DNA from 3 places in the Kitasatospora papulosa genome. Region 1 is predicted to be linked to each of the others. Evidence: riboswitches for the same ligand, from Rfam matches in the RefSeq annotation. Region 1 holds a riboswitch; each other region holds the start of a gene.
What was found. Region 1 has a riboswitch for cobalamin ahead of OG362_RS24930 (cobalamin biosynthesis protein). Riboswitches for the same ligand answer to the same signal wherever they lie in the genome.

Region 1 (9,752 bases):
GCTGTGGCCGGGCACGGAGCTGGCGGTGAGCCAGAGCCTGCACATCCATTCGAGCTGGGCGGTGCGGTCGTAGGCCTGGTCGAGGGTGTTCCCGTAGGTGACCGTGCCGTGGTTCCGCAGCAGGCACCCGGTGCGGTCGCGCAGGGCGGTCAGCATGTGGTCGGCGAGCTCGCGCGTCCCGTAGCGCGCGTAGGCGGCGGTGCGGACGGGGCCGCCGAGGAGGGCGGCGGCGTAGTGGACGAGCGGCACCTCGGTGACGAGGGTGGAGACGGCCGTGGCGTGCACGGCGTGGGTGTGGACGACGGCCGCGGCGTCGGTGTGGCGGTAGACGGCCAGGTGGAGGGGGAGCTCGCTGGTGGGGACCATGTCGCCCAGGACCTGCCGTCCTGCGAGGTCGACGCCGACCGCGTCCCCGGGCGCCAGGCGGTCGTAGGGAACCCCGCTGGGGGTGACCAGGACGATGTCGCCCACCCGGGCCGACACGTTGCCCGAGGTCCCCACGACCAGGCCGTCCGCCGCGGTCCGCCGGGCCGTCCCGACGACCGCGTCCCACGTCTGCCCGATCGCGTCCTTGCCCACGTCACTCATGCGGGGATCCTAAGGCGACGTGACCGACGTCTCGCCAACGGGGCAAATCGGTCATGGCGGCGATCTTCCGCTACGCGTGGGGCCGGGCCCCGCACCGGCCGCGGGGGCCCGGCCCCACGCGTCGCGCACACAAGCGGAACCCGCCCACGCGCTTGGGGTCACCGTGCCGCCCTGCCCAGTTCATCTTCCGTTCACCCAGGTTGCTTACGTTCCCCGTGCCAATGACGTCGAACGATTGCCTGGGTAAATGGAACACATCACGCTGCTGCTTGCGATTGTTGTCGTAACAGCTCTCGTGTTCGATTTCACGAACGGTTTCCACGACACCGCCAACGCGATGGCCACCACCATCTCGACCGGCGCTCTCAAGCCCAAGACAGCGGTGGCCATGTCCGCCGTTCTCAACCTCGTCGGCGCGTTCCTGTCGGTGGAGGTCGCCAAGACGATCTCCGGCGGGATCATCAACGAGAACGGCCTCAGAACCGAGGTCATCTTCGCCGCGCTCGTCGGCGCGATCCTGTGGAATCTGCTGACCTGGCTGGTCGGCCTGCCCTCCAGTTCCTCCCACGCACTCTTCGGCGGCCTCATCGGCGCCGCGGTGATGTCGGCCGGCTGGTCCTCGATCAACGGCGGCACCGTCGTCACGAAGGTCCTGCTGCCCGCGATCGCCGCGCCCCTGGTGGCCGGAGTCGCCGCGCTGCTGGCCACAAAGCTGACGTACCGCCTCAACCGGAAGATCACCGACGAGGCCCAGCTCAAGTCCACGGCCAAGGGGTACCGCGCCGGCCAGATCGCCTCGGCCGGCCTGGTGTCGCTCGCCCACGGCACCAACGACGCGCAGAAGACCATGGGCATCATCACCCTGGCCCTGGTCACCGGCGGCGTCCTCGCCCCCGGTTCCAACCCGCCGGTCTGGGTCATCGCCTCCGCCGGTATCGCCATCGCCCTGGGCACCTACCTCGGCGGCTGGCGCATCATCCGCACCATGGGCAGCGGCCTCACCGACCTGCGTCCGCCGCAGGGCTTCGCGGCCCAGACGAGCGCGGCCACGGTCATCCTGGCCTCCTCGCACCTCGGCTTCTCCCTCTCGACCACCCAGTCCTGCTCGGGTGCCGTCATGGGCGCGGGCCTCGGACGCAAGGGGGGCGTGGTCCGCTGGTCCACCGCCACCCGGATGTTCGTCGCCTGGGGTCTGACGCTGCCGGCCGCCGGCCTGGTCGGCGCGGGAGCCGAGTTCCTGACCAAGCAGGGCCCCTGGGGCGTCGCGGTGGTCGCCGTCCTGCTCGTCGCCGGCTCCGGCGCCATCTGGCTGCTGTCACGCCGCAAGCCGGTCGACCACACCAATGTGAACGCGACCGGGGACGAGCCCGCGGGCGTCGTCACGACCGCCATCGCGGCCGTCAGCCCGCCGCCCGCCGGTCTGAACGTCCCGGACCTCAAGACCACCATCCACGCCCCGACGGCCGAGACCCCGGCCGACCGGCCGGCCACGGTGTAAGGACAGATCCGCATGAACATCGACTGGGCAGCTCTCGCGTCCGTCTTCGGCGTCAGCCTCGTGATCACCGTCGCGCTGGTCGGCCTCTTCACCCTCGGCATCACCGGTCTCGCCAAGCAGACGGCGACGGCGCAGGGCGGCGGTGGCGGCGTCCTGGCACGCACCGGCGCGTACGCCTGCTTCGCCCTGTGCGCGGCGGCGGTCGCCTACGGGATCTTCCTGATCGTCGTCTGACTCCTCGGGCGGGCGACCGCGTCGGGCCGGACACACTCCGTGTGTGTCCGGCCCGATGTGCGTCTGAGCACACCGAAGCCTCGCAGGTCAACGGCAGGTTGACGGACGTTCGCGGAGCGTGGTGGACTGCCGGAGCCATTCACGGCGACAGGAGAGGAAGCCGGTGCGAATCCGGCGCGGTCCCGCCACTGTCACCGGGGAGCAGCCTCCACACGGAATTCACGGTCCGCCACCGCGGACCGGAAGGCCGGAGGACTGCGGATCCGGGAGCCAGGAGACTCTCGTCGCCGGTCACGTCGAACCAGGGCGCGGACCCTGAGTGAGGACATACGCCATGTCGGGCTGCCCCGAGCCGGTCACCGCACCACCTGCCGAGAAGGCCCTCCGAGGCACGACGGCCGGCTGAGCGGTGCGAGCCGACCGCGTATTCGCGTACGGCGCCGCCGCGGGGCTGATCGGCGACCTGCTGCTCGGTGACCCCCGGCGGGGCCACCCCGTCGCCGCCTTCGGACGTGCCGCGACCCGTGCCGAGAACCTGCTGTGGCGCGACCACCGCGGCTGGGGCGTCCTGCACACGCTCGTCTGCGCCGGGGGCGCCACGGGCGCCGCCGCGCTGGCCGCGCGTGCCGTACGGAACCGTCCGGCCGCCGCCGTGGCGCTGACGGCCGCCGCCACCTGGTCCGTCGTCGGGGGCACGTCGCTGGGCCGCGAGGCGCGCGCCATCGGCGGGGCCCTGGCCGCCGGGGACATCGAGCTGGCCCGGGAGCGGCTGCCGCACCTGTGCGGCCGGGACCCCCAGGCGCTGGACGGGCCGGGCATCGCCCGCGCGGTGGTGGAGTCCGTCGCCGAGAACACCTCCGACGCCGTCGTGGGGGCCCTGGTGTGGGGTGCGCTCGGCGGGGTGCCGGGGCTGGTCGGCTTCCGGGCCGTCAACACGCTCGACGCGATGGTCGGGCACAAGTCGCCCCGACACCGGCGCTACGGCTGGGCCTCGGCCCGGCTCGACGACGTCGCCGGCTGGCCGGGGGCCCGGCTGACCGCGGCGCTCGCCGTCGCCGCCGGAGGCCGCCCCCGCGAGGCCGTCCGTGCCTGGCGGGCCGACGCGCACCGTCATCCCAGCCCCAACGCGGGCCCGGTGGAGGCGGCGTTCGCGGGAGCGCTCGGCGTGCGGCTCGGCGGCACCCTCGCCTACGGCGGACGGGTGGAGCACCGGCCGGTGCTCAACGGCGGGGCGGGCCGGGACGTACGGGTCACGGACATCGAACGGGCGGTGCGGCTGTCGCGCCGGGTGAGTGTGCTGGCCCTCGCCGTGTGCGCGGCGGGGCGGCTGGCCAGGGGACGGAGAGCCACATGAACGGCGGACTGCTGGTCGCCGGAACGACGTCGGACGCGGGCAAGAGCGTCGTCACGGCCGGGATCTGCCGGTGGCTGGTGCGCCGGGGGGTGAAGGTCGCGCCCTTCAAGGCGCAGAACATGTCGCTGAACTCGTTCGTCACCCGGGAGGGGGCGGAGATCGGCCGCGCCCAGGCGATGCAGGCGCAGGCCGCCCGGGTGGAGCCGTCGGCGCTGATGAACCCGGTGCTGCTCAAGCCCGGCGGTGACCGCTCCAGCCAGGTCGTCCTCATGGGCAGGCCGGTCGGCGAGATGAGTGCGCGCGGCTATCACGGGGGGCGGCAGGAGGCCCTCCTGGGGACGGTCACGGACTGCCTGGAGCAGCTGCGGGGTACCTATGACGCGGTGATCTGCGAGGGGGCGGGCAGTCCGGCCGAGATCAATCTGCGGCGTACGGACATCGTGAACATGGGCATCGCGCGGGCGGCGCGGTTCCCGGTGCTGGTGGTGGGCGACATCGACCGGGGCGGCGTGTTCGCCTCGTTCTTCGGCACGACGGCGCTGCTGAGCCCGGAGGACCAGTCGCTGGTCGCCGGATACCTCGTCAACAAGTTCCGCGGTGACGTGTCGCTGCTGGAACCCGGTCTGGACATGCTGCTCGGGCTCACGGGCCGGCGGACCTTCGGGGTGCTGCCGTACGCCCACGGTCTGGGCATCGACGAGGAGGACGGGCTGCGGGTGTCGATGCGCGGCGCCGTGCGGGAGTCGGTCGTCGCGCCGCCGCACGGCGAGGACGTCCTGCGGGTCGCGGTGTGCGCCGTGCCGCTGATGTCGAACTTCACCGACGTGGACGCGCTGGCGGCCGAGCCGGGCGTGGTGGTGCGGTTCGTGGACCGCGCGGAGGAGCTGGTCGACGCGGACCTGGTGATCGTGCCGGGGACGCGGGGCACCGTGAAGGCCCTGGCGTGGCTGCGGGAGCGCGGTCTGGCGGACGCCCTGCTGCGGCGGGCCGCCGAGGGGCGGCCGGTGCTGGGGATCTGCGGCGGGTTCCAGGTCCTGGGCGAGCACATCGAGGACGACGTGGAGTCGCGGGCCGGTCGCGTCGAGGGGCTCGGGCTGCTGCCGGTGCGGGTCCGCTTCGGCCGCGAGAAGGTGCTGGCCCGGCCGGTCGGGACGGCGCTGGGGGAACCGGTGGAGGGCTACGAGATCCATCACGGGGTCGCCGAGGTGAGCGGCGGCGAGCCGTTCCTGGACGGGTGCCGGGTGGGCTCGGTGTGGGGGACGCACTGGCACGGGTCGCTGGAGAGCGATGCCTTCCGGCGGGCGTTCCTGACCGAGGTCGCGCGGGCCGCCGGACGCCGGTTCGCGGCGGCGCCCGACACGAGCTTCGGGGCGCTGCGGGAGGAACAGCTCGACCGGCTGGGGGACCTGATCGAGGAACACGCCGACACGGACGCGTTGTGGCGGCTGATCGAGACCGGCGCGCCGGAGGGGCTCCCGTTCGTCCCGCCGGGCGCGCCGCCCGCGCCGGCCCTCGCCTCCGGAACGTCCGGAAGACCCGCTCCGGACGGGCGAGGGTTCGCCGGGACCGGACGTGAGAGTGCAGATGTGACCGTTACAGAGGAGGCTCCGTGAGTACGCCGTATCCCTTCACCGCCCTCGTCGGGCAGGACGATCTGCGGCTCGGGCTGCTGCTCAACGCCGTCAGTCCCGCCGTGGGCGGGGTCCTGGTCCGGGGCGAGAAGGGCACCGCGAAGTCCACCGCGGTGCGGGCGCTGGCCGCCCTCATGCCCGAGGTCGCGGTCGTGGCGGGGTGCCGTTTCTCGTGCGACCCGGGGGCGCCCGACCCGGCGTGTCCCGACGGTCCGCACGAGGCGGGGACGGGCGTGTCGCGTGCGGCGCGGACCGTGGAGCTTCCGGTCGGCGCGTCGGAGGACCGGCTGGTGGGTGCGCTCGACATCGAGCGGGCCCTCTCCGAGGGAGTGAAGGCCTTCGAGCCGGGGCTCCTCGCCGACGCCCATCGCGGGATCCTGTACGTCGACGAGGTCAATCTGCTCCACGACCACCTGGTGGACCTGCTGCTCGACGCGGCGGCCATGGGCGCCTCCTACGTGGAGCGGGAGGGTGTGTCGGTCCGTCACGCCGCCCGTTTCCTGCTGGTCGGGACGATGAACCCGGAGGAGGGCGAGCTCCGGCCGCAGCTGCTGGACCGCTTCGGGCTGACCGTCGAGGTGGCCGCCTCGCGTGAGACGGACCTGCGCGTGGAGGTCGTGCGGCGGCGGCTCGCGTACGACGACGACCCGGCGGGGTTCGCGGCACGGTGGGCGGACGAGGAGGCGGCGCTGCGGGAACGCATCGTCTCCGCGCGCGCCCTGCTCCCCCGTGTGGTGCTCGGCGACGGCGTGTTGCGGCAGATCGCGGCGACCTGCGCGGCGTTCGAGGTCGACGGGATGCGCGCCGACATCGTCATGGCCCGTACCGCGACGGCGCTGGCCGCGTGGGCGGGACGCGAGGAGGTCGTCTCCGACGACGTGCGGCAGGCCGCGCTGCTGGCACTCCCCCACCGGCGCCGGCGCAATCCGTTCGACGCGCCCGGGCTGGACGAGGACAAGCTGGACGAGGCTCTGCAGGACGCCGCGGACGAGCAGGGCGACGACGATCCCGACCCCGACGGGCCCGGCGGCGGGGTGCCCCCGCAGGGCGGCGGGCCCGAGAGCGACGGCGGCGGCTCGGACGCGGGCGGCTCCGACGACGGAGGTACGGACGACGGGGGCGCCGACGCGCCGGGCCGGGAGGACACCGGGAGCGGGGACGCGCCCGCGCCGGGCGGCGGCGGTGAGCAGCAACCCGTGCGGGCCGGTGAGCCGTTCCGGACGAAGGTGCTCAGCGTGCCGGGTCTGGGCGAGGGCGCGGCGGGGCGGCGTTCCAGGGCGCGTACCGAGCACGGCCGTACCACCGGTTCGCGGCGGCCCGAGGGCGCGCTGACGAAGCTGCACCTGGCGGCGACCGTGCAGGCGGCGGCGCCGCACCAGCGGGCACGCGGGAGGTCGGGCCGGGGTCTCGTCGTACGGCGTGACGATCTGCGGCAGGCGACGCGTGAGGGGCGCGAGGGCAATCTCGTGCTGTTCGTCGTGGACGCGTCCGGGTCGATGGCGGCCAGGCAGCGGATGAGCGCGGTGAAGGGTGCGGTGATGTCGCTGCTGCTGGACGCCTACCAGCGCAGGGACAAGGTCGGTCTGGTCACCTTCCGGGGGAAGGACGCCGAGGTGGCCCTGCCCCCGACCTCGTCGGTGGACGCGGCGGCCGCCCGGCTGGAGTCGCTCCCGACGGGCGGGCGCACCCCGCTGGCCGCCGGACTGCTGAAGGCGCACGACGTGCTGCGCGTGGAGCGGCTGCGTGATCCGTCGCGGCGGCCGCTGCTCGTCGTGGTGACGGACGGGCGGGCGACGGGGGGCGTCGATCCGGTCGCGCTGGCGGGGCGGGCCGGGCGGCTGCACGCCTCCGAGGGCACCGCGTCGGTCGTCGTGGACTGCGAGTCGGGGTTCGTACGCCTCGGTCTCGCCGCACAGCTCGCCCGGGATCTGGGAGGCAGCGCGGTCACGCTCGACGAGCTGCGGGCCGACTCGATCGCCGGACTGGTCAAGGACATCACTGCTGCCGGGAGGGCCGCTTAATGCCACAGGGACAGCCTGTATCGGTACCGGACGACGGGCTGACGACGCGTCAGCGCCGTAACCGTCCCCTGCTGTTCGTCCACACGGGCATCGGCAAGGGCAAGTCGACGGCGGCCTTCGGGCTGGCGCTGCGGGCCTGGAACCAGGGATGGCCCATCGGGGTGTTCCAGTTCGTGAAGTCGGCGAAGTGGAAGGTCGGCGAGGAGAACGCGCTGAAGGTGCTCGGGGCGAGCGGCGAGGGCGGCAGCGTCGACTGGCACAAGATGGGCGAGGGCTGGTCCTGGGTCCAGCGGGGCCTGCACGGTGACAACTCCGACAACGAGGAGAAGGCCCGGGAGGGCTGGGAGCAGGTCAAGCGTGACCTGGCGGCCGAGACCTACAAGCTGTACGTGCTCGACGAGTTCGCCTATCCGATGCACTGGGGCTGGATCGACACCGACGAGGTCGTCGAGGTGATGCGCGACCGTCCGGGGACGCAGCACGTGGTGATCACGGGGCGGAACGCCCCGCAGAAGCTGGTCGAGGCCGCCGACCTGGTGACCGACATGTCGAAGGTCAAGCACCCGATGGACGCCGGTCAGAAGGGCCAGAGAGGCATCGAGTGGTGAGCGTTCCTCGTCTGGTCATCGCCGCACCCGCGTCGGGCAGCGGCAAGACCACGGTCGCCACGGGCCTGATGGCGGCCTTCGCGGAGCGTGGGCTCGCGGTGTCCCCGCACAAGGTGGGGCCCGACTACATCGACCCCGGCTACCACGCGCTGGCCACCGGCCGGCCGGGACGCAACCTCGACGCGTACATGTGCGGGCCCGACCTGGTCGCCCCGCTGTTCGCGCACGGTGCGAGCGGCTGCGACCTGGCCGTCGTCGAGGGGGTGATGGGGCTGTACGACGGGGCGTCCGGGCAGGGTGAACTCGCCTCGACCGCCCAGGTGTCCAAGTTGCTGCGGGCGCCCGTCGTCCTGGTCGTGGACGCGTCCTCGCAGTCCAGGTCGGTCGCGGCCCTCGTGCACGGCTTCGCCTCCTGGGACCCGGAGGTGCGGATCGGCGGGGTGATCCTGAACAAGGTGGCCTCCGACCGCCACGAGGCCCTGTTGCGGGAGGCCCTCGACGAGTCCGGGCTGCCGGTCCTCGGGGTGCTGCGGCGGGCCCCTCAGGTGGCGACCCCGTCGCGTCATCTGGGCCTGGTCCCGGTGGCCGAGCGGCGGACCGACGCCCTCGACGCCGTACGCGCGATGGGCGCCCGGGTCCGCGAGGGCTGCGACCTGGACGCCCTGATGGCGCTGGCGCGCTCCGCGCCGGAGCTGTCCGGGGAGGCGTGGGAGCCGGAGGCCTGCCCCCGGCCGGAGAACCGGCCCGTGGTGGCCGTGGCGGGTGGCGCGGCGTTCACCTTCGCCTACGCCGAGCACGCCGAGCTCCTGACGGCGGCGGGCGCGGAGGTGGTCGTCTTCGACCCGCTCCACGACGAGAAGCTGCCCCCGGGCACCTCGGGGCTGGTCATAGGCGGCGGCTTCCCCGAGGTGTACGCCCCGGAGCTGTCGGCGAACGAGCCGCTGCGCGGGGCGGTGACGGCTCTGGCGCTGTCCGGGGCCCCGGTGGCGGCGGAGTGCGCCGGGCTGCTCTATCTGGCCCGGGAGCTGGACGGGCGTCCGATGTGCGGGGTGCTGGACGCGTCGGCCCGGATGTCCGAGCGGCTGACGCTCGGCTACCGGCAGGCGGTGGCGGTCGCCGACAGCGTGCTGGCCGTGGCGGGGACCCGGCTGCGCGGCCACGAGTTCCACCGGACGGTGCTGGAGCCCGGGGCCGGACCGACGCCGGCCTGGGGCCTGCACCAGCCCGAGCGGCGCGTGGAGGGCTTCGTGCAGGACGGGGTGCACGCGAGCTATCTGCACACGCACTGGGCGGCGGCGCCCGAGGTGGCCCGGCGTTTCGTGGAGCGGTGCCGGGGGTGACGCCGCTCCTGCCCGATCCGGTGGTGCCGGGGGCGGGGTCACCCCGGTCCACCCCTGCGGGGTCACTCCGCGACGCCGACCACCAGCCAGATGAAGCCCACGCCCGCGACCGTGCACAGCAGCGTGGAGCGGGCCGGGTGGTCGTGGTGCGCCTCGGGAAGGATCTCGGCTGCGGCGAGGTAGAGGAGCGCCCCGCCGAAAAAGCCGAGATAGCAGCCGAGCAGTTCCTCCGGAAGGGTGAACAGCAGGGTGGTCGCCGCGCCCACGATCGGGGCCAGGGCGTCGGCGTACAGCATCAGGAGCGCCTTGCGGCGGGCGTTCCCGTAGAGGCTGGTGATCGTGTACGTGTTGAACCCGTCGGCGAAGTCGTGGGTGATGACGGCGAGCGCGACCGCGGCTCCCATGCCCCCGCCGACCTGGAACGCGGCGCCGAGCGCGACGCCGTCCATCAGGCTGTGGCCCACCATCGCGGCCGCCG
Region 2 (9,752 bases), 5.2 Mb from region 1:
ATCTGGTTGACGGCGGGCACCACCACACTGCCGTCCAGCAGGCGGCGCAGGTGGTGCGGCTGGAAGTTCGAGACCCCGATGCTCTTGACCCGCCCCGAGCGGTAGATCTCCTCGAGTGCCTTCCAGGTCTCCACGAAGTCGCCCCTGTCCGGCAGCGGCCAGTGGATGAGGAAGAGGTCCAGGTAGTCCAGCCGGATCTTCTCCATCGTGCCCTCGAAGGCGCGGAGGGCGTCGTCGTACGCGTGGGCGCCGTTGTCCAGCTTGCTGGTGACGAAGACGTCGCCCCGGTCGAGACCGGAGTCCCGGACCGCCTCTCCGACCTCCTTCTCGTTGCCGTACATCTGAGCCGTGTCGATGTGCCGGTATCCGGCCTTCAGGGCCGCCAGGGTGGTCTCACGTGTTTCCTGCGGCGGGATCTGGAAGGTGCCGAATCCGAGCTGGGGGATCTCCACGCCGTTGTTGAGCGTGATGGCGGGTACTGAGGCCACGGGAGGCTCCTTCTCGTCGGTGTGAGGGTGCGGTGGTCGGTCGGGTTCCGGTTCACGGAATGCCTCATTCCGCCCTCACTGCGGCGTACCCGTCACCAAACGGGGCAAACAGCTTCAAAGTGCCTGATTGGTGAGGATGTACGGGCTGTGCGCGCGTGCCCACGCTCCGCACCTCGGTCGGGTCCTGCCACCGCCCGGTGCGATGCCGCCGCTCCCTTCGCGTGTCCGGCCCGGGCCGGGCCGAAACATGGTCCGGCCGGGCGCCGGCGCCTGGTCCGCAGCTGTGACCGGCCCTGCCGGGGCGCGCGGACGCACCCCGGCAGAGCCTCGCCGTCAGTGGGCCGAGAGCTCGTCGCGGACGGTGCGGGCCGCAGCCACGAGGTTCTCCAGCGACGCGCGGGTCTCCGGCCAGCCACGGGTCTTCAGCCCGCAGTCCGGGTTGACCCACAGGCGCTCCGAGGGGATGGCTGCCAGCCCCGTGCGGAGCAGCGAGGCGGTCTCCCGCACACTCGGGACGCGGGGCGAGTGGATGTCGTAGACGCCGGGGCCCGCCTCGCGCGGGTAGCCGTGGTCCGCCAATTCGTGGGCCACCTGCATGTGGGAGCGGGCTGCCTCCAGGCTGATGACGTCGGCGTCGAGGTCGTCGATGGCCTGGACGATGTCACCGAACTCGGCGTAGCACATGTGGGTGTGGATCTGTGTGTCCGGCCGTACCCCGCTCGTCGACAGCCGGAACGCCTCGATCGCCCAGGCCAGGTAGGCGGGACGGCCGGCGGCGCGCAGCGGCAGCGTCTCGCGCAGAGCGGGCTCGTCCACCTGGATGACCGAGATGCCGGCCGATTCCAGGTCGTCGACCTCGTCGCGCAGGGCGAGGGCGACCTGGCGGGCGGTGTCGCCGAGCGGCTGGTCGTCGCGGACGAAGGACCAGGCGAGCATGGTGACCGGGCCGGTGAGCATGCCCTTGACGGGACGGTCGGTGAGCGACTGGGCGTACGTCGTCCAGCCCACCGTCATCGGTTCGGGGCGGGAGATGTCGCCGGCCAGGACCGGTGGGCGGACGTAGCGGGTGCCGTAGGACTGGACCCAGCCGTGCCGGGTGGCGAGGTATCCGCTCAGTCGCTCGGCGAAGTACTGCACCATGTCGTTGCGTTCGGGCTCGCCGTGCACGAGGACGTCGATGCCGGTCCTCTCCTGGTAGGAGATCACCTCGGCGATCTCCTTCCTGATCCGCTCGTCGTACCCGGCCGAGTCGGTCCTGCCGGTGCGCAGGTCGGCGCGCGCGGCGCGCAGTTCATCGGTCTGCGGGAACGAACCGACGGTGGTCGTCGGCAGCAGAGGAAGTCCGAGGTGGGCACGCTGGGCTGCGGCCCGGACCTCGTACGGCTGGGAGCGTCGGCCGTCGGCGTCCGTGACGGCGTCGGCCCTGGCCTGCACGGCAGGGTCGTAGGTGACGGGGGAGTCGGCGCGGGAGGTGAGGTCCGCCCGATTGGCTGCGATCTCGGCGGCGATGGCGTCGGTGCCCTCGGCCAGTCCCCTGGCCAGGGTGGCGACCTCCGCCGTCTTCTGCCGGGCGAAGGCGAGCCAGCGCAGGATCTCAGGGTCGATCTCCTCCTCGGCCGCCGTGTCGAGGGGGACGTGCAGGAGGGAGCAGGAGGTGGCGACGTCGACCCGGCCGGCGAGGCCGAGGAGCGTGGCGAGGGTGGCCAGCGACTTCTCGTAGTCGTTGATCCAGATGTTGCGGCCGTCGACCACGCCGGCGACGAGCCTTCGGCCGGGGAGTCCTCCGGCGGCCGCGAGGTCGTCGAGGTTGGCCGCCGCGGCGTCGGTGAAGTCGAGTGCCAGTCCGTCGATCGGGGTCCTCGCCAGGACGGGCAGGGCTTCCCCGAGCCGGTCGAAGTAGGAGGCGACGAGCAGTCCGGGGCGATCGGCGAGCCCGCCGAGCTGCGTGTAGGCCCGGGCGACGGCGTCGAGATCGGCCGGGGTGCGGTCCTGGACGAGTGCGGGTTCGTCGAGCTGCACCCACTCCGCCCCGGCCGCCCGCAGATCGGCGAGGACCTCGGCGTACACCGGAAGCAGACGGTCCAGGAGGGTGAGCGGCTCGAAGTCCGCGGCGACGCCGGGCGCGGGCTTGGCGAGGAGCAGATAGGTGACCGGGCCGACGAGGACGGGCCGGGCGGTCAGCCCCAGGGCGACGGCCTCGTCGAGTTCGGCGACCTGCTTCGCGGAGTTCGCGGCGAAGACGGTGTCCGGGCCCAGTTCCGGAACCAGGTAGTGGTAGTTGGTGTCGAACCACTTGGTCATCTCCAGCGGTGCGGCCTCCTGCGTGCCGCGCGCCATAGCGAAGTACCCGTCGAGGGGATCGGCGGCAACCGCCTCGCGATGGCGGTCCGGGACGGCTCCCACCATGACGCTGGTGTCCAGCACATGGTCGTAATAGGAGAAGTCCCCGGTCGGGACCTCGTCGATGCCGGCCTCGCTCAGCTGCCGCCAGGTGTCGCGGCGCAGTCCGGCGGCGGTGGCGCGGAGGGCGTCCGGGGTGACCCGCCCCTTCCAATAGCCTTCGACGGCCTTCTTCAGTTCCCGGTTCTGTCCCTGCCGGGGGTAGCCGTACACCGTGGACCGCGTTGCCGCGGTCGTGTGTTCGGTGGTCACGGAGATCTCCTTCGCGAGATGAATCCCTGAGATCCCGGCGACGGGACGGGAGCGCGAAGGGGTGACCCACCTGGCGGAGGGCGTCGTGCGACGCGCGGATCCGCCCGGTACGTACGCCGACCCGCCCACGAGGTCACCGGGATGTCCGCGCACGGTTCGTCCGAGCGCGGGCAGTTGGCAGGTCTTCGGACTCGCGGGCACGCCCTCGAAGAGGACACCTAGTGGCCGTCGCTTCCCAGGCCCGGTTCGTCGGACCCAGTGCGTGATGACGGCGGTCGTTCCCGCTCACCGCTGCGGGGCAGTCCCGGATTTCCACCGGGTTCCCTCTTGCGACGCATCCCGTCTGGCGGACGGGGCGAACCAGCTGCGCCTACCAGCATACTGATCGTTTCAAAATGAAGTTTGGAGTCATCTCAAGCAGATGATGCTGCTGGCGAGTTGGAGCAGGTTGAGGTGGATGTCCGCGCGCACGGATGACGCTCGCTCGCGCCGTGCCCGCGCTGATCGACCGCGACGACCCGATACCGGGCAATCAGCCGCGAGGCCACCACCTCCCACTCACCCGCATGACCGGCCAAGCCGTGCAGCAGCACGACCGGCTCCCCCGGCCTGCCCCGGTCCCGGCAGACAAGCCGAACCCCGTCGCGCACCGCCACACGCTCGGACCACACCACGACCGCCCCCCAGGAATCCTCTCGCCCCGATCATGCCCCGACAGCCACGAGCCGCGCTCAAGGCCGCCCTTCTCGAAGGCGCGTCGCCCTGAAACACCGGCCACGTCCGCGGCGACGGTGCCCTGTGACCGCAGCGGGGCGACTGCCACTGTCAGACCCAGGTGGCAGCATCACCGAAGTGAACGCCCTGAGGCGTCCTCAACTCACCTACGTAGCAAACGAAGAGGAGCATTCCCCTTGCGACTGCCTCACGTAACGCCCGGCATTGCCGCAGGCATCCTTGCCCCGGCCCTCCTGCTCGCCACCCCGTCCTTCGCCGCTACGGCGGCACCGACCGCGGTGACGGTGCCCGCGGTGTCCTCGTCCGCGGACGAGCCGGACCCCGACGACCTGAGGGTGACCATAGTCCGGATCCTCGCCGACCCGGACAGCGGCCGACGTGTGACACGAGAAGCCAACGCCCTCCTGGACGCCAACGACCCCGAGGCGATGCGCGCCTGGCTGGAGACCGGCTACCGCATCGCCCAGGCCGAGGACGACCGCGTCGCCATCACGCGTCTGCTCGCCGACCCCGACAGCGGCCGGCGCGTCATCGCCGAGGCCAACGCCCTCCTGGACGCCAATGACCCCGAGGCGATGCGCGCCTGGCTGGAGACCGGCTACCGCATCGCCCAGGCCGAGGACGACCGCGTCGCCATCGCCCGCATCCTCGCCGATTCGTCCATCAGCCCGGCCCTGCGCGCGGCAGCCAACGCCGCCCTGGACGACAACACACCCGAAGCACTGCGCCACTTCCTGGAAGTCGGCAGGTACCAGGTCGCCTGACCGGCACAGCGCCGCACCACAGCGCGTCGCCCGGGTGGCACCCCCTGCCGCACGCCCGGTCGCCGGAACGCCGAGAATCCGGGCGGGGCCGCCTGCACCTCTGTGTGCAGGCGGCCCCGTCCGGCAGGCCCTGTGTCGGCTCGGCGCCCTCCGCAGAGCTCCGTGGCCTCGCCGCCCGGTGCGGCACCGGCCACTGACACCTCCGACAGCAGAAAGCGCATTTTCGATGACCACACAACCCCTACGCACCGAGCGCAGCGGTCCGCAGACCGCTTCCGTCGTGACCGACCTGCCGTTCAAGCCTCAGCTCGTCAAAGCGGTGTTCAGGGACGTGACCTCGTTGCACGTCTCCCGGTCGGCCGCGTGGGCCGCCGCGTCGGTGACGCGGACCGTGCTGACGGAGATCATCGAGGGCGCGAGAAGCGCGGCGGCCGAGGAGGTCAGAAAGAGGCTGATTCCCAAGGACCTCATCTCGGCGATCGACCGGAACGTCGAGGTGGAGGTTGGATCGGCGTGGTACCTGCACAGCCCGACCTTCCACGGCCTGATGGGCGAGGTGCGCAACGCCGATGGTGCGCTCGTGTCTCTTCGTGAGCGCCGCGGGGTGCGTACACCGAGTGGTGTGGCTGGCGCCCACCGGTTCGAGGCCGGGGTGAGACGGCTGCTGGGGAGCCGGGGGGTAAGGGCGGTCCCGGCGATGGTCCGCGACCTGGACGGCATCGCGAGCGTGTTCCTGACGGCCCTGGCCCGGGACGCAGCCAAGGTCGTCCGCGAGGGCGGGGTCAAGCGGTTCGGGACGGTCAGTCTGGTGGTGCCGGGCGAGCCAGCCCCGGCCCCGCTGCTCAAGGACCCCCTCCTCGCCCTGTCCACCCGTCGCGGGGACGGGCGGACTGTTGGCGGGGGCGACATCCTGGCCGCCGTCACGATGCAGCTGTTCGGCGATCTCAGACAACGCGCCATCACCGAGGCAGCCGAGATGACACGGAACACGTCGGTCAACTGATCGGGCCCGCGCCTGCGCTCTGCCCACTGCTCACGATTCCCACGTGTGCGCGGCTCCCGGAATCTGCCGCCCACATTCGGCTCCGGGAAGACCTCCCTTACTGATCAGTTCAGAATGAGTTTTGGTTCAAAGGCTTGGCAGTTGGGCCGGCGGGCGGCAGAGTTCTACAGGTGGCGGATGATCTTGTGCCTGATGACCTGTGGGATCGCGTGGCCCCGCTGCTCCCTCCTCGCCCGCTCCGGCAGCAAGCACCACCTGATCACCGACCGCTACGGAACACCTCTCGCAGTCTCCGTGACCAGCGGAAACCGTCACGACGTCACCCAGCTCCTGCTCCTGCTGGACACGATCCCTCGCATCCGCGACCTGGTGGGCCGCCTCGCCACCGGCCACGGCAGCTGTTCGCCGACCGTGGCTACGACTACGACAAGTGCCGACGCCTGCTCCGCGCCCGTGGCATCACGCCGAGGATCGCCCGCAGGGGTACCGCCCACGGATCCGGCCTGGGCAAGACCAGATGGGTCGTCGAGCGAACCTTCGCCTGGCTCCACCAGTTCAAGCGCCTCCGGATCCGCTACGAGATACGAGCCGACCTTCACCTCGGGCTGCTCCTACTCGCCTGCAGCATCATCTGCTTGCGACGACTCCGAACCTCATTCTGAAATGATCAGTTAGGGGGCGCCCGGGTGCGCCGTGCACCCGTTCCGGAATACGGTGGCGCGGGCGCCGTACGCGTACCGAGGGCTCAGCCCCGATCGGTGTTCCGCGCCCAGACCCGTTGCAGGGACCGATAGTCGATCACCGTGACCCCCTCCCGTGCGACGGCCTCCCGGGCCTCGGGCGATGTCAGGAACGCATGGTCCGTACGGCGTACCGGCCGCCCGCCGTCGAGGGTCTCGGCCCCCCGGCCGGCAGCGGGGTGGACGGCCCACTCGCTGAGCCCGGCCGGCAGGTCGTGGAGCAGCCGCCGGTAGTGCTCCGCCTTGCCTTCGGCCGGCAGGGAGAAACTGTCCAGGAAGTCATGGTCGACGACGGGCAGCCCCCGCCGGCGCATCTCCCGGCGCCCGGGCTCCAGCCAGACCCGCACGGCGAGCCCGTACTCCGCGGCCAGTCCCACGGTCAGGTCCAGGATGTCGGCGCGCCCTCCGTCGGCCAGGCAGTGGAAGTCGAGGTGCGTCGGTGAGAGCCCGGCGTCCGCGACGGCGTCGATCTGCGCCCGGAACTCGGTCTCGATCTCGTCGGTCCGCGCCCGCTCGAGCAGGGCGGCGCGTCCGGCGGGGGTCGGTTCGAAGAAGGTGCCGGAGGGGTCCAGCAGCGAGGGAACCGTGTCCGCGGGGCTCAGCGGCCCCCAGCGGAGGTGGGACGACTCGCACACCAGCGTGAGGTGGACACCGAAGGGGATGGCGGAGTGCCGGCGGAGCAGCCGCATGGCGTCGGCGGCCGCCGGACACACGGTCATGAGGCTGCACGAGGCGGCGATCCCCTCCTCGATCGACTCGACCACGGCGGCGTTGATCGCGGGATGCATACCGAAGTCGTCGCAGTTGACGAGCAACAGGCGGGCGCCGGGCGGAAACCCGAGGACCTGGTTCGGCCACGGCGGGGGAGCGGTGTCCGGATGTTCCACGGGGATGCCGTCCATGCGCGCAGTCTGGTCCATGTACGAGCGGTCGCGCACCTGGATTCGGGTGCCCGTGCGGACGGGACCGCGCGGACCGTCCGCAGGGACACCCGGACCGTCCTACCTGTCCTGGGCGAGGGCTACCAGCTCGGCGAACAGGCCTCCCGCGTGCGCGAGTTCCTCGTAGGTGCCCTGCTCGACCACGCGCCCCGCGCGCATGACGACGATACGGTCCGCCAGGCGGGTGTTCTCGAGCTGGTGCGTGACGACGACCGTCATACGTTCCGCGGCGATGCGCCGGACCTCGAGGAAGATCCGGTGCTCCCCACGCGGGTCCATCTGGGACGTCGGTTCGTCCAGGATCAGCAGGGGTGTGCGCCGGTACAGCGCGCGCGCACACGCGAGCCGCTGCCACTGGCCGCCGGACAGCTCGGCTCCGCCCCAGAGTTCCCGGGCCAGGAGGGTGTCGAGCCCGTGGGGCAGCTTCTCCACCGTCTCGCGCATGCCCACGGCGTCGACGGCTTCCCACACCGGCCCGTCGTCGTAGGTCCTGGGCTGTCCGAGGGTGACGTTCTCCCGGGCGCGCAGCGGCCAGCAGGCGAAGTTCTGCGGGACGAGGGCGGTGCGCCTCCACACGGCTTCGGGATCCGCGTCGGCGAGATCGGTGCCGTCCCACAGGACCCTGCCCTTGTCGGCCAGGAGGATCCCGGTGATGAGCTTGGCCAAGGTCGACTTGCCCGAGCCGTTCTCACCGACGACCGCGAGGATCTCGCCGCGCCGCAAGGTGAGCGACACGCCCGCCACGGCGGGTTCCTCCCGGCCGGGGTACCGGTGGACGACCTCGTCGAGCCGGATCTCGTCCACCCGGTCGGGCACGGTCGCCGTGCCGCGCTTCGGGGCGCGCTCGTCCGCCATGTCGAGGAAGGACCGCATGTCCGCCAGGTAGAGCGAGGTGTGGAACATCGCGGCCCCGTGGACGACGAACTGCGACAGGGCGGCCAGGGCGGTCTGCACGGCGACGACCGCGGTGGCCGCGACGGGCAGGGCGACCCGCCCCGAGACGGCCAGCCAGGCGAGCACGGCCCAGGTGCCCAGCAGGAACACGCCGCCCAGGGCGCTGGTCGCCAGGACGATGCGCAGCATGCGGGGCGCCGCGGTGAGGGTGCGCCGGTCGATCCGGTCGGACAGGGCGCGGTACCAGTGGATGAGGTAGCCGGTCATGCCGTTCGCCCGGACCTCGTCGCCGTGGCGGGAGTAGGTGGCCCACCAGCGCATCATGGAGCGCACGTTGCGGTCCGCGACGTTGTTGTAGTGCGTCTCGTAGTCCACGCGTGCCGACAGCACGGCGCCGAGGCCCGCCGGGAGCACGGCGAGCAGGAGCAACGGCAGCATCATCCAGTGCAGGGCCGTGATGACGCCGGTCGCCGCGACCATACGGATGAGGGCGGCCATGAACCGCTGGGCGTCCTGCACCATCGTGCGCGTCCGGGTGACACCGACCTCGGCGGCCTCCTGCCGGTCGGCGAACCCGTCCTCGCCGTACGCGGAGGCCTCCACACGGCAGACCGCGGAGACGAGCGAGAGGTCCGCCTCGGTCGTGAGCAGCGGGGTGATCCGCGCATCCGCGTACGAGGACAGGGCGGCACTGACGCGGCCGAAGCCGGCGGCGGTGGCGACCACGGCCAGCGCGGGCAGCGCGGAGTGCAGGCGCTCGGACACCGGGCCCGTGGCCAGCAGATGAGTCATGGCCCGCGCGGTGAAGGCGAGGACCAGGGCGGCCGCGGTGCCCGTGAGGAGCTGACAGACCAGGAGCAGCACGGAGCCGGTCCTGTCGACGGCCCATGCCCTGCGTGCGGTGTGCGCGAGGATCGAGGGCAGGCGCATGCACAGTGCCCCGAAACTGGCGTCGGCCAGGGGGTTCTTGCCGTGCTTGCCCTCGAAGGTGATGGTGGCCGGGGGCGGAGGAGGAGGCGTCTCCACGCCGGCGGCCGGGGAATCGGTGACCGTCACCTGCATCTCTCCTAGCGGGTCTCGTGCCGCGCCCGATCGGCCCGGCGGTGCACGGCATAACGACGCGCGCCGAGATTCGAACGCGCTCGATTCAGGACGTGCCGGACCCCGGGAACGGCAAGGTGTCCGCGGCCTCTTCGCCGTGCTGAGGCCTTCGGCAGGCGGCGCGGCATGGCCGAAACGCCGATGCCTGAAACGCCTGGGACGCACGAGGTTTTCGCCACCGTCCCACTCGCTGCCGGCCGCCGCGAGGAGCACGCGGGGGCAGGTAAGTCGAAGCGCTTCGACACCGCCTTGAGGGATGTCACCAGCCGGAGCTGCCCGCGTAATCCGAGGAAAGTCTCGAAATCACTTCCGGTCGACTCTATTGACAGCCCAACCGCCGACTGCCATCTTCGAAGCGCTTCAACGATCATGGCCGTGGGACACGGTCCTGGCCCGAGCCCCCGAGGACAGATCATGGCGTTCTTCGACAATCC
Region 3 (9,752 bases), 3.2 Mb from region 1:
AGCCCGGCTGGAGGACGGCGAGCGCGTCGCGGGTGACGGTGTCCGTGGTGGAAACGAGGGTGGTCATGGGGGCTCCTTATCCCTTCACGGCGCCGGAGGTGAGCCCCGTAGCCATCTTCCCCTGGATGATCATGAAGAAGATGACGACCGGGATGGAGATGAGCGTGGAGGCCGCCATCAGCGCGCCGTAGTCCGTACCGCGTTCCGTCGTGAACGTCATCAGCCACACGTTGAGCGTGTACTTGGAGTTGTCGTTGATCAGGATGTAGGCGAAGAGGTACTCGTTCCAGGCGTTGACCAGCGCGAAGATGGACGCGGCGGCGAGCCCCGGTGCCAGCAGCGGGAAGATGACCCGGCGGAAGGCCCCCATGCGGGTGCAGCCGTCCACCATCGCGGACTCCTCCAGCTCCACGGGGATGTTGATCACGAATCCGCGGATCATGATGGTCGCGAAGGGAAGCGTCGAGACCAGGTAGACGACGATGAGTCCCCAGTACTCGTCGATGCCTCCCAGCGCGTTGAGCTGGAGGTAGATCGGGATCAGCATCGCGGTCGGCGGCAGCATCTGGACCAGGATCATGACCATCATCAGTGCCTTCCGCCCGAAGAAGCGGAAGCGTCCGATCGCGAGCGCCGCGAGGGTCGCGATGATCATCCCGCCGACGACGGCGGTGACCGAGACGATCAGGCTCGACTGGATCGCGGTGGCGAAGTTGTCCTGTTTCACCGCGCGCGCGAAGTTGTCGAAGGTGAGGGAGGACGGCCACAGGGTCTGGTCGTAGGACCGGATCTCGTGGTTGGGGCGCAGCGAGCTGACGATCAGCCAGTAGACCGGGAAGGCCATCAGCGCGGCCGTGACCAGCGCCAGGATGTTGTAGCCGAGGCGGTTGCGCTTGCGGTCGGGCCGCAGGACCTGGGCAGGCGCGTTCGTGGGTGTGGAGGCGCTCATTCGACCTCTCCCGTCTTGATCAGCTGGCGCAGGTAGTACACGGCGACACCGGAGAGCATCAGCACGGTGATCAGCGCGATCGCGCTGCCCTGGCTGAAGGAGGTGGACTCGAACGCCTTGGAGAAGGAGTAGAGGCCGAGGGTCTCGTACTCGGGTTCGGGCTTGTTGCCGCGCAGCAGCCAGATCTGGCCGAACACGTTGAAGTCCCAGATCACCGAGAGCGTGGCGACCATCGTGAAGACGGGCTTGATGACGGGCCAGGTGACGAAGCGGTAGACGCCGAACGCGGTGGCTCCGTCGAGGGAGGCCGCCTCCTCCAGTTCCTTGGGGACCTGGGTGAGGGCCGCGTACATGGTGATCACGACGAACGGGATGGCGCCCCAGACGACCAGGAGCGTGATGATGCCGAAGCCCTGCCACGGGTCGAGGAACCAGTTGTGGCCGAGCCACCGGTCCTCGTCACCGGTGAGGTCGGCGAGCAGGGTGTTGATCAGGCCGTAGTCGGAGTCGGAGAGCCAGCGGAAGACCGAGGCGGCGACCATGAGCGGCATGGACCAGGCGGCGATCAGGGCCACCGTGAGCACGAGCCGCACCCAGGTGGAGACCTTCAGCATCATCAGTGCGATCAGCAGGCCGATGCCCATGGTCAGCACCACGCAGATGGTCATGAAGACGACGGTCCTGCCGACGACCGCCCAGAAGTCCGGGTCGCCGAGGATGTTGGTGAACTGCTCGAAGCCGACCCACGGGGTCTCGCCGTTGCCCCAGAGGGCCGCCCGCCCCAGGTCCTGGAAGGACATGATCACGGTCTTGATCAGCGGGTAGACGTAGACGGCGGCGATCGCCAGGATCGCCGGCAGGATCAGGAAATAGGGGAGCAGCTCCCCCTTCTTCCGCCGCTTCTTCGGGCGGGGCCCGTCGGCTTCCTGTCCGGAGGGTGAGATCCCGGTCTTCTCCGGGACACGCGGTACGGGTACCGGTGGACCGGCGGCCTTGGTGTCGGCAGCAGTCACGTGACTGACCTTCCATCGGGATTCCGGGGATCTGCACCCGGGAATCACGGCGTTTCTACCTGAGAAAAGGAGGGCGGGGGCCCGGTGTTCGCGGACCCCCGCCTGGAGAGCCGAAGCCCGGGGACTACTTGTTGATGAGCTCGTTGACCTTGTCGTCGGCCTTCTTGGTGGCATCGGCCACCGAGGTGCCCTTGAGGATCTCCAGGAGCATGTTCTCCAGGACCTCCTCCTTCTCGATGGAGGTCCAGCCCGGCGCGATCGGCGTGAACCAGGCGTCCGGCACGGCGTTGGCGACGGCGGCCGTCTCCGGCTTGGACTTCAGCGGCTCGAGCTGCTTCTCGTTGTTCGGGAGGATGTTCTTCGCGGTGAGCACCTCCTGCGACTTCTCGCTGGTGAAGAGGGAGACCCACTCCTCACCCAGGTCGGTGACCTTGGACTTGGCGGTCACCGCGAGGTCCGAACCGCCGATGAAGGACGGGAGGGCCTTGCCGTTCGGGCCGGGCATGCCGGCCGTGCCGATCTTGCCCTCCAGCTTCGGGTTGCCGTTGTTGGCGCCGTCGACGACGGAGCCGGCCTCCCAGCCGTTGCCGTAGATCAGGGCCGCCTTCTCGTTGGCCATGACGTTGGCGTGGTCCTGCTCGTCCTTGGTCTGGTCGGCCTTGTTGTACTTCTTGACCAGGTTGACGAAGTGCTCGATGCCCTTCTGGGACTCGGGGGAGGAGAGGTTGCCCTTCCACTCCTTCGCGCCCTCGTCGTACTCGGCGATGGAGCCGCCGTAGCCCGCGACGTAGGACATGGCCGCGTACCAGTAACGGCCCGGCAGGTAGAGGGACGAGAAGCGCTTGTCCTTCTTGGTGTACTCGGCCGAGACCTTGTCGAGCGCGGCGAGCATCTCGTCCTCGGTCTGCGGGAGGGCGTCGCTGCCGGTGCCCTTCTTGAGCATGTCCTTGTTGTAGACCGCGACCCGGGCACCCGCGTAGTAGGGCACGCAGAACTGCTTGCCCTCGTAGGTGCAGGTGTCCTTCAGACCCTTGATCCAGGTGTCGGAGTTGTCGTACTTCTTCGGGTCGATCTCGGCCAGCGCACCGTTGAGGATGTACTGCATCGTCTCGGTGTTGCCGAGCTCGACGACGTCCGGGAACTTGTCGCCGCCGAGGGACGTGTCGAGCTTCTTGGCCTTGTCCGCCCACTGCTGGTACTGGACGTTGACCTTGACCTTCGGGTACTTCTTGTTGAACTGCGCGTTGACGTCCTTGACCAGTTCCGGCCAGGTGCTCTGCGCGTCGACCATCAGCCAGACCGTCAGGCTCTCGGTACGGTCCTTCGGGTCCTTCGAGGCGTTGTCGCTACTGTCCCCACCACACGCCGCGATTCCGGTCATCATCGCTGCGACGCCTACGGCCGCAATGAGCTTGCGCTTCATGCCACACCCTCCTCAGGGATACCAGCAACCCCCCGCCCACCGCGAAGACGTACGCCTGGCGCTACCTGTGGGGCTGGGACCTGGTCTTTAATGGTTTAGACCAGTACCGGGAGCTTGGCCTAGACCTTTAGGGGTGTCAAGGGTGTATAAGAAGTGCACTCGCGTCCGTTATCGGACCGACACCTGAGGGAGGGCGACGACCCGTGACGAGGCCGTGCCACCATGTGAGCCGCGACAGACGGAGGAGCCGGTGACGGCAGCAACGCAGCAGTCGGGAAGGCGGGCCATGGGTGCCGACGGGGGCAGCAGTACGGGCGAGACCGGCGCGGGCGCGCGTACGGCACGCGTCCCGAAGTACTACCGGCTCAAGCGCCATCTCCTCGACATGACGGACACCATGCCGCCCGGCACCCCGGTGCCGCCCGAGCGGACCCTGGCCGCGGAGTTCGACACCTCGCGCACCACGGTGCGCCAGGCCCTCCAGGAGCTGGTGGTCGAGGGCCGGCTGGAACGCATCCAGGGCAAGGGCACCTTCGTCGCCAAGCCGAAGGTCTCCCAGGCGCTGCAACTCACCTCGTACACCGAGGACATGCGCGCCCAGGGTCTGGAACCCACGTCCCAGCTGCTGGACATCGGCTATGTCACGGCGGACGACACGCTCGCCGGACTGCTGGACATCACAGCGGGCGGGCGGGTGCTGCGGATCGAGCGGCTCAGGCTCGCCAGCGGCGAACCCATGGCCATCGAGACCACGCACCTCTCGGCCAAGCGCTTCCCCGCGCTGCGCCGTTCGCTGGTGAAGTACACCTCGCTCTACACCGCGCTGGCCGAGGTGTACGACGTCCGGCTCGCCGAGGCGGAGGAGACCATCGAGACCTCCCTCGCCACGCCGCGGGAGGCCGGGCTGCTCGGCACGGACGTCGGTCTGCCGATGCTCATGCTGTCCCGGCACTCGATCGACGGCGACGGCGAACCGGTGGAGTGGGTGCGCTCGGTGTACCGGGGCGACAGGTACAAGTTCGTGGCCCGTCTGAAGCGTCCCACCGACTGACACGGCTTGTTCCCCACAGCCCACTGATCCCCCTGCCCACGCGGGGGGATCAGTCATTTCGGGCGACACAAGGACCGTTGCAGGACCGCAATGCGGACGGGGGTGACGGTGGCCGGGCCTCTCGCCTAGATTTCCTGCGCATTGCACAGGTGATCAGCGAGGGGACGGAGTCGCCGCATGACAGAAGAAACAGGTGCGAACCCACCGAAGGCACCGACAGTGACACCCACGAGGGTGGTGATCGCGCTCTGTCTGATCGCCCCGTTCGTGGCGATGCTCTGGGTCGATTCGTACGCGAAGGTCGATCCGACCTTCATCGGCATCCCGTTCTTCTACTGGTACCAGATGCTGTGGGTACTGCTCTCGACCTCCCTCACCATGATCGCCTACAAGCTGTGGCAGCGTGACCAGCGCGCCCGCAAGGGGGGTGCGTCCGCATGAAGGACGGCGTGAACGGCGTGGCACTCGCCGTCTTCATCTTCTTCTTCGTGGCCGTGACGGTCATCGGATTCATGGCGGCGCGCTGGCGCAAGGCCGAGAACGAGGCCAGCCTCGACGAATGGGGGCTGGGCGGACGGTCGTTCGGCACCTGGGTCACCTGGTTCCTGCTGGGCGGCGACCTCTACACGGCGTACACCTTCGTCGCGGTGCCCGCGGCGATCTACGCGGCGGGTGCGGCGGGCTTCTTCGCCGTCCCGTACACGATCCTCGTGTACCCGCTGATCTTCACGTTCCTGCCGCGCCTGTGGTCGGTCTCGCACAAGCACGGCTACGTCACCACCTCGGACTTCGTCCGCGGTCGTTTCGGCTCCAAGGGGCTCTCGCTGGCGGTCGCCCTCACCGGCATCCTCGCCACGATGCCGTACATCGCGCTCCAGCTGGTCGGCATCCAGGCCGTGCTGGACGTCATGGGCGTCGGCGGCGGCGAGAACACGCACTGGTTCGTCAAGGACCTGCCGCTGCTGATCGCGTTCGCCGTGCTCGCCGCGTACACCTACTCCTCGGGCCTGCGCGCCCCCGCGCTCATCGCGTTCGTCAAGGACGGCCTGATCTATCTGGTCATCGCCGTGGCGATCATCTACATCCCGATCAAGCTCGGCGGGTTCGACGACATCTTCGCCAAGGCGAGCGAGGCGTTCTCGGCGAAGAACGAGGCCGCGGGCAAGCCCGTGGCGGGCCTCGTCCCGGGCGACATGGGCCAGTGGGGCTACGCCACCCTGGCGCTGGGTTCGGCGCTCGCGCTCTTCATGTATCCCCACTCGATCACGGCGACGCTCTCCAGCCGCAGCCGTGAGGTGATCCGGCGCAACACCACGATCCTGCCGCTGTACTCGCTGATGCTGGGCCTGCTGGCCCTGCTCGGGTTCATGGCGATCGCAGCCGGGATCAAGGTGGACAACGGACAGCTCGCGATCCCGCAGCTGTTCGAGAACATGTTCCCCGACTGGTTCGCGGGCGTGGCCTTCGCCGCGATCGGGATTGGCGCCCTCGTGCCGGCCGCGATCATGTCGATCGCCGCGGCGAACCTCTTCACCCGCAACATCTACAAGGACTTCATCAGGCCGGACGCCACCCCGGCCCAGGAGACCAAGGTCTCCAAGCTGGTCTCGCTGCTGGTCAAGGTCGGTGCGCTGGCCTTCGTCCTCACCATGGACAAGACGGTCGCGATCAACTTCCAGCTGCTGGGCGGTATCTGGATCCTCCAGACGATGCCGGCCCTGGTGGGCGGCCTGTTCACCCGGTGGTTCCACCGCTGGGCCCTGATCGCCGGCTGGGCGGTCGGCATGCTCTACGGCACGGTGGCCGCGTACGGCGTCGCCAGCCCGACCCAGAAGCACTTCGGCGGGTCCTCGAAGGAGATCCCGGGCATCGGCGAGATCGGCTACATCGGTCTCACCGCGATCGTGCTGAACATCGTCGTGGTGGTCGTGCTGACCTTCGTGCTCAACGCCCTGAAGGCCCCGGCCGGCGTGGACGAGACCTCGCCGTCCGACTACACGGCGGACGCCGGCGACCCCGGCGTCAAGACCGAGCTCCCGCCGGCCACGGTGGGTGCGCCGGGCGACGACGAGCCGGTGCGACGGGCCTAGGACCCGCGCCGTCCGTCCCGGCGGGGATCCCCCCGCCGGGACGTTCGAGCGGAGGCCGCGGGGTTCCGGTGCCGCCCCGGAAAGAGCGTGCGCCCGGCCCCGCGCCCGGGGCAGACTGTCGCGCATGGATGTCACGATCAGACCTGTGCGCGCCGAGGAGTACGAGGCCCTGGGCGAGATCACGGCCCAGGCGTACCTCGGTGACGGACTGCTGGACTTCGGCACCGGCGACCCCTACCTGGAGCAGCTCCGCGCCGTCGGGCGACGGGCCGCCGAGGCCCTGGTGCTGGCCGCGGTGGACGCCGGGGGCGAGCTGCTGGGCGGTGTCACCTACGTCGCGCCCGGCAGCCCGTGGGCGGACGTCGCCGGCCCGGACGAGGCCGAGTTCCGGATGCTGGCCGTCTCCGGGACGGCGCGCGGGCGCGGTGCGGGCGAGGCGCTGGTGCGGGCCTGCGTGGACCGGGCACGCGCCGCGGGCGGCCTCTCCGGGATCGTCCTGTCGACCCGGTCGTCGATGGAGGCCGCCCACCGGATCTACCGCCGCCTGGGCTTCGTACGGACGCCGGAGCGGGACTGGAGCCCTCTGCCGGGCTTCACCCTCCTGACGTTCCGTCTCCCTCTCTGACCCGTCACGACACTACATGTGGGGGCCGCCGCAATCGGCGGCCCCCACATGTATGCTCGACCTCGCTGTCGCCGCAGGGGAATCCGGTGCGAATCCGGAACTGTCCCGCAACGGTGTGATCGGTGCGTATACGCGCACCGCGGAGTCCGAGGACCTGTCGACAGTGCGTCCGGCTCGACCGAACCGGACGCAGAGACGTCCGGGCCCCGCGGAGGGCCGGTGGACGCCGCGCGCACCGTGCTGCCCTCCCCCGGGTTCCCTGTGTTCCGGCTGCCCCGCTCCCGCAGGCCCTGAGCCGAGCGAGGGATAGCCCCAGTGACCATCGCGCCAGCCGACCCGGTTTCAGCCGCGGAATCCGAAGGCCGTACGACCGACGCGCCCGGGACCGCCCTGCTGCGGACCCTGACCGGCCTCACCGCCGATCTCCCCGACACCGACCCCGGACGGGTCGCCGCCGCCGCCCTGCGCGGCCGCAGCGCGCGGTCGGACGAGGCGGAACTGCGCTCGCTGGCCACCGAGGCCGCCGCCGGCCTGATCTCGGAGGACCCGTCCTACTCGCGGCTCGCCGCCCGGCTCCTCACCCGGGCCGTCGCGGACGAGGCCGCCGGACAGGGCGCCGTCTCCTTCTCGGCCTCGGTCGCCGTCGGGCACCGCGAGGGCCTGATCGCGGACCGTACGGCCGAGTTCGTCACCCTGCACGCCGCCGCACTCGACGCCCTGGTCGACCGGGCCCTCGCCGACGGCGCGGACGACCGCTTCGGCTACTTCGGGCTGCGGACACTGCACAGCCGGTACCTGCTGCGGCACCCGCTCACCCGCCAGGTCATCGAGACCCCGCAGCACTTCATGCTGCGCGTCGCCGCCGGGCTGGCCGAGGACACCTCCGAGCGGGCCCTGGAGGAAGTGGCCGCCCTGTACGGCCTGATGAACCGGCTCGACTACCTGCCCTCCTCCCCCACCCTGTTCAACTCCGGCACCCGTCATCCGCAGATGTCGTCCTGCTACCTGCTGGACTCGCCGATGGACGAGCTCGACTCGATCTACGACCGCTACCACCAGGTGGCACGGCTCTCCAAGCACGCGGGCGGCATCGGGCTCTCCTACTCCCGCATCCGCGCCCGGGGTTCACTCATCCGGGGGACCAACGGGCACTCCAACGGCATCGTGCCGTTCCTGAAGACGCTCGACGCCTCGGTCGCGGCGGTCAACCAGGGAGGACGGCGCAAGGGTGCGGCCGCCGTCTACCTGGAGACCTGGCACGCGGACATCGAGGAGTTCCTGGAGCTGCGCGACAACACCGGCGAGGACCAGCGGCGTACGCACAACCTCAACCTCGCGCACTGGATCCCGGACGAGTTCATGCGCCGGGTCGACGCGGACACGCAGTGGTCGCTGTTCTCCCCGGCCGACGCGCCCGAACTGGTGGACCTGTGGGGGGACGAGTTCGACGCGGCCTACCGCGCGGCCGAGGCGAAGGGGCTGGCCCGCAGGACCCTGCCGGCACGTGAGCTGTACGGCCGGATGATGCGCACCCTCGCGCAGACCGGCCAGGGCTGGATGACGTTCAAGGACGCCTCCAACCGCACGGCCAACCAGACCGCCGAGCCGGGCCGGGTCGTGCACTCCTCGAACCTCTGCACGGAGATCCTGGAGGTCACCGACGACGGCGAGACGGCCGTCTGCAACCTCGGGTCGGTCAACCTCGGCGCGTTCGTCGCGGAGGGCACCATCGACTGGGAGCGGCTGGACGCCACCGTCCGCACCGCGGTGACCTTCCTCGACCGCGTCGTGGACATCAACTTCTACCCGACGGAGCAGGCCGGCCGGTCCAACGCCCGCTGGCGCCCGGTGGGCCTGGGCGCGATGGGCCTCCAGGACGTCTTCTTCCAGCTGCGGCTGCCGTTCGACTCCCCCGAGGCCCGCGCGCTGTCCACGAAGATCTCCGAGCGCATCATGCTCGCCGCCTACGAGGCCTCCTGCGACCTCGCGGAGCGGTCCGGCCCGCTGCCGGCGTGGTCCGAGACCCGCGCCGCCCGGGGCGTGCTGCACCCGGACCACTACGACACCGAGCTGCACTGGCCGGAGCGCTGGGACGCCCTGCGCGCCCGGGTCGCGAGGACCGGCATGCGCAACTCGCTGCTGCTGGCCATCGCGCCGACGGCGACGATCGCCTCGATCGCCGGGGTGTACGAGTGCATCGAGCCGCAGGTCTCCAACCTTTTCAAGCGCGAGACGCTCAGCGGCGAGTTCCTCCAGGTCAACGCCTATCTGGTGGACGAGCTGAAGAAGCTCGGCGTCTGGGACGCCCGGACCCGCGAGGCGCTCCGCGAGGCGAGCGGCTCCGTGCAGGGCTTCGCCTGGATCCCCGAGGACGTGCGGGCGCTGTACCGCACGGCGTGGGAGATCCCGCAGCGCGGCCTGATCGACATGGCGGCGGCACGCACGCCGTTCCTCGACCAGAGCCAGTCGCTGAACCTGTTCCTGGAGACGCCGACGATCGGCAAGCTCTCCTCGATGTACGCGTACGCCTGGAAGCAGGGGCTGAAGACGACGTACTACCTGCGCTCGCGTCCGGCGACCCGGATCGCCCGCGCCGCGTCC

Region 2: it holds a riboswitch for cobalamin, as region 1 does, so the genes downstream of both, metE (5-methyltetrahydropteroyltriglutamate--homocysteine S-methyltransferase) here and OG362_RS24930 (cobalamin biosynthesis protein) in region 1, are expected to answer to the same signal.
Region 3: it holds a riboswitch for cobalamin, as region 1 does, so the genes downstream of both, OG362_RS10210 (ribonucleoside-diphosphate reductase subunit alpha) here and OG362_RS24930 (cobalamin biosynthesis protein) in region 1, are expected to answer to the same signal.

The regions. Positions count from the first base shown of each region.
Region 1 covers NZ_CP108452.1:5,690,476-5,700,227, reverse strand. The annotation lists gene OG362_RS24945 (class II aldolase/adducin family protein) at 1-588, opposite strand, end outside; gene OG362_RS24940 (inorganic phosphate transporter) at 836-2,086, shown strand; gene OG362_RS24935 (hypothetical protein) at 2,099-2,320, shown strand; cobalamin riboswitch at 2,474-2,601, shown strand; gene OG362_RS24930 (cobalamin biosynthesis protein) at 2,730-3,674, shown strand; gene OG362_RS24925 (cobyric acid synthase) at 3,671-5,287, shown strand; gene OG362_RS24920 (putative cobaltochelatase) at 5,284-7,326, shown strand; gene cobO (cob(I)yrinic acid a,c-diamide adenosyltransferase) at 7,326-7,934, shown strand; gene OG362_RS24910 (cobyrinate a,c-diamide synthase) at 7,928-9,274, shown strand; gene OG362_RS24905 (ZIP family metal transporter) at 9,337-9,752, opposite strand, start outside.
Region 2 covers NZ_CP108452.1:469,959-479,710, reverse strand. The annotation lists gene OG362_RS01975 (aldo/keto reductase) at 1-488, opposite strand, end outside; gene metE (5-methyltetrahydropteroyltriglutamate--homocysteine S-methyltransferase) at 822-3,140, opposite strand; cobalamin riboswitch at 3,300-3,533, opposite strand; partial or broken gene OG362_RS01965 (alpha/beta fold hydrolase) at 3,611-3,814, opposite strand; gene OG362_RS01960 (ALF repeat-containing protein) at 4,052-4,639, shown strand; gene OG362_RS01955 (hypothetical protein) at 4,866-5,642, shown strand; partial or broken gene OG362_RS01950 (IS5 family transposase) at 5,877-6,304, shown strand; gene OG362_RS01945 (polysaccharide deacetylase family protein) at 6,388-7,284, opposite strand; gene OG362_RS01940 (ABC transporter ATP-binding protein) at 7,384-9,279, opposite strand; gene OG362_RS01935 (glycoside hydrolase family 43 protein) at 9,733-9,752, shown strand, end outside.
Region 3 covers NZ_CP108452.1:2,459,555-2,469,306, forward strand. The annotation lists gene OG362_RS10170 (glycoside hydrolase family 3 protein) at 1-67, opposite strand, end outside; gene OG362_RS10175 (carbohydrate ABC transporter permease) at 77-949, opposite strand; gene OG362_RS10180 (carbohydrate ABC transporter permease) at 946-1,962, opposite strand; gene OG362_RS10185 (sugar ABC transporter substrate-binding protein) at 2,087-3,385, opposite strand; gene OG362_RS10190 (GntR family transcriptional regulator) at 3,672-4,436, shown strand; gene OG362_RS10195 (DUF3311 domain-containing protein) at 4,614-4,877, shown strand; gene mctP (monocarboxylate uptake permease MctP) at 4,874-6,526, shown strand; gene OG362_RS10205 (GNAT family N-acetyltransferase) at 6,651-7,151, shown strand; cobalamin riboswitch at 7,204-7,327, shown strand; gene OG362_RS10210 (ribonucleoside-diphosphate reductase subunit alpha) at 7,467-9,752, shown strand, end outside.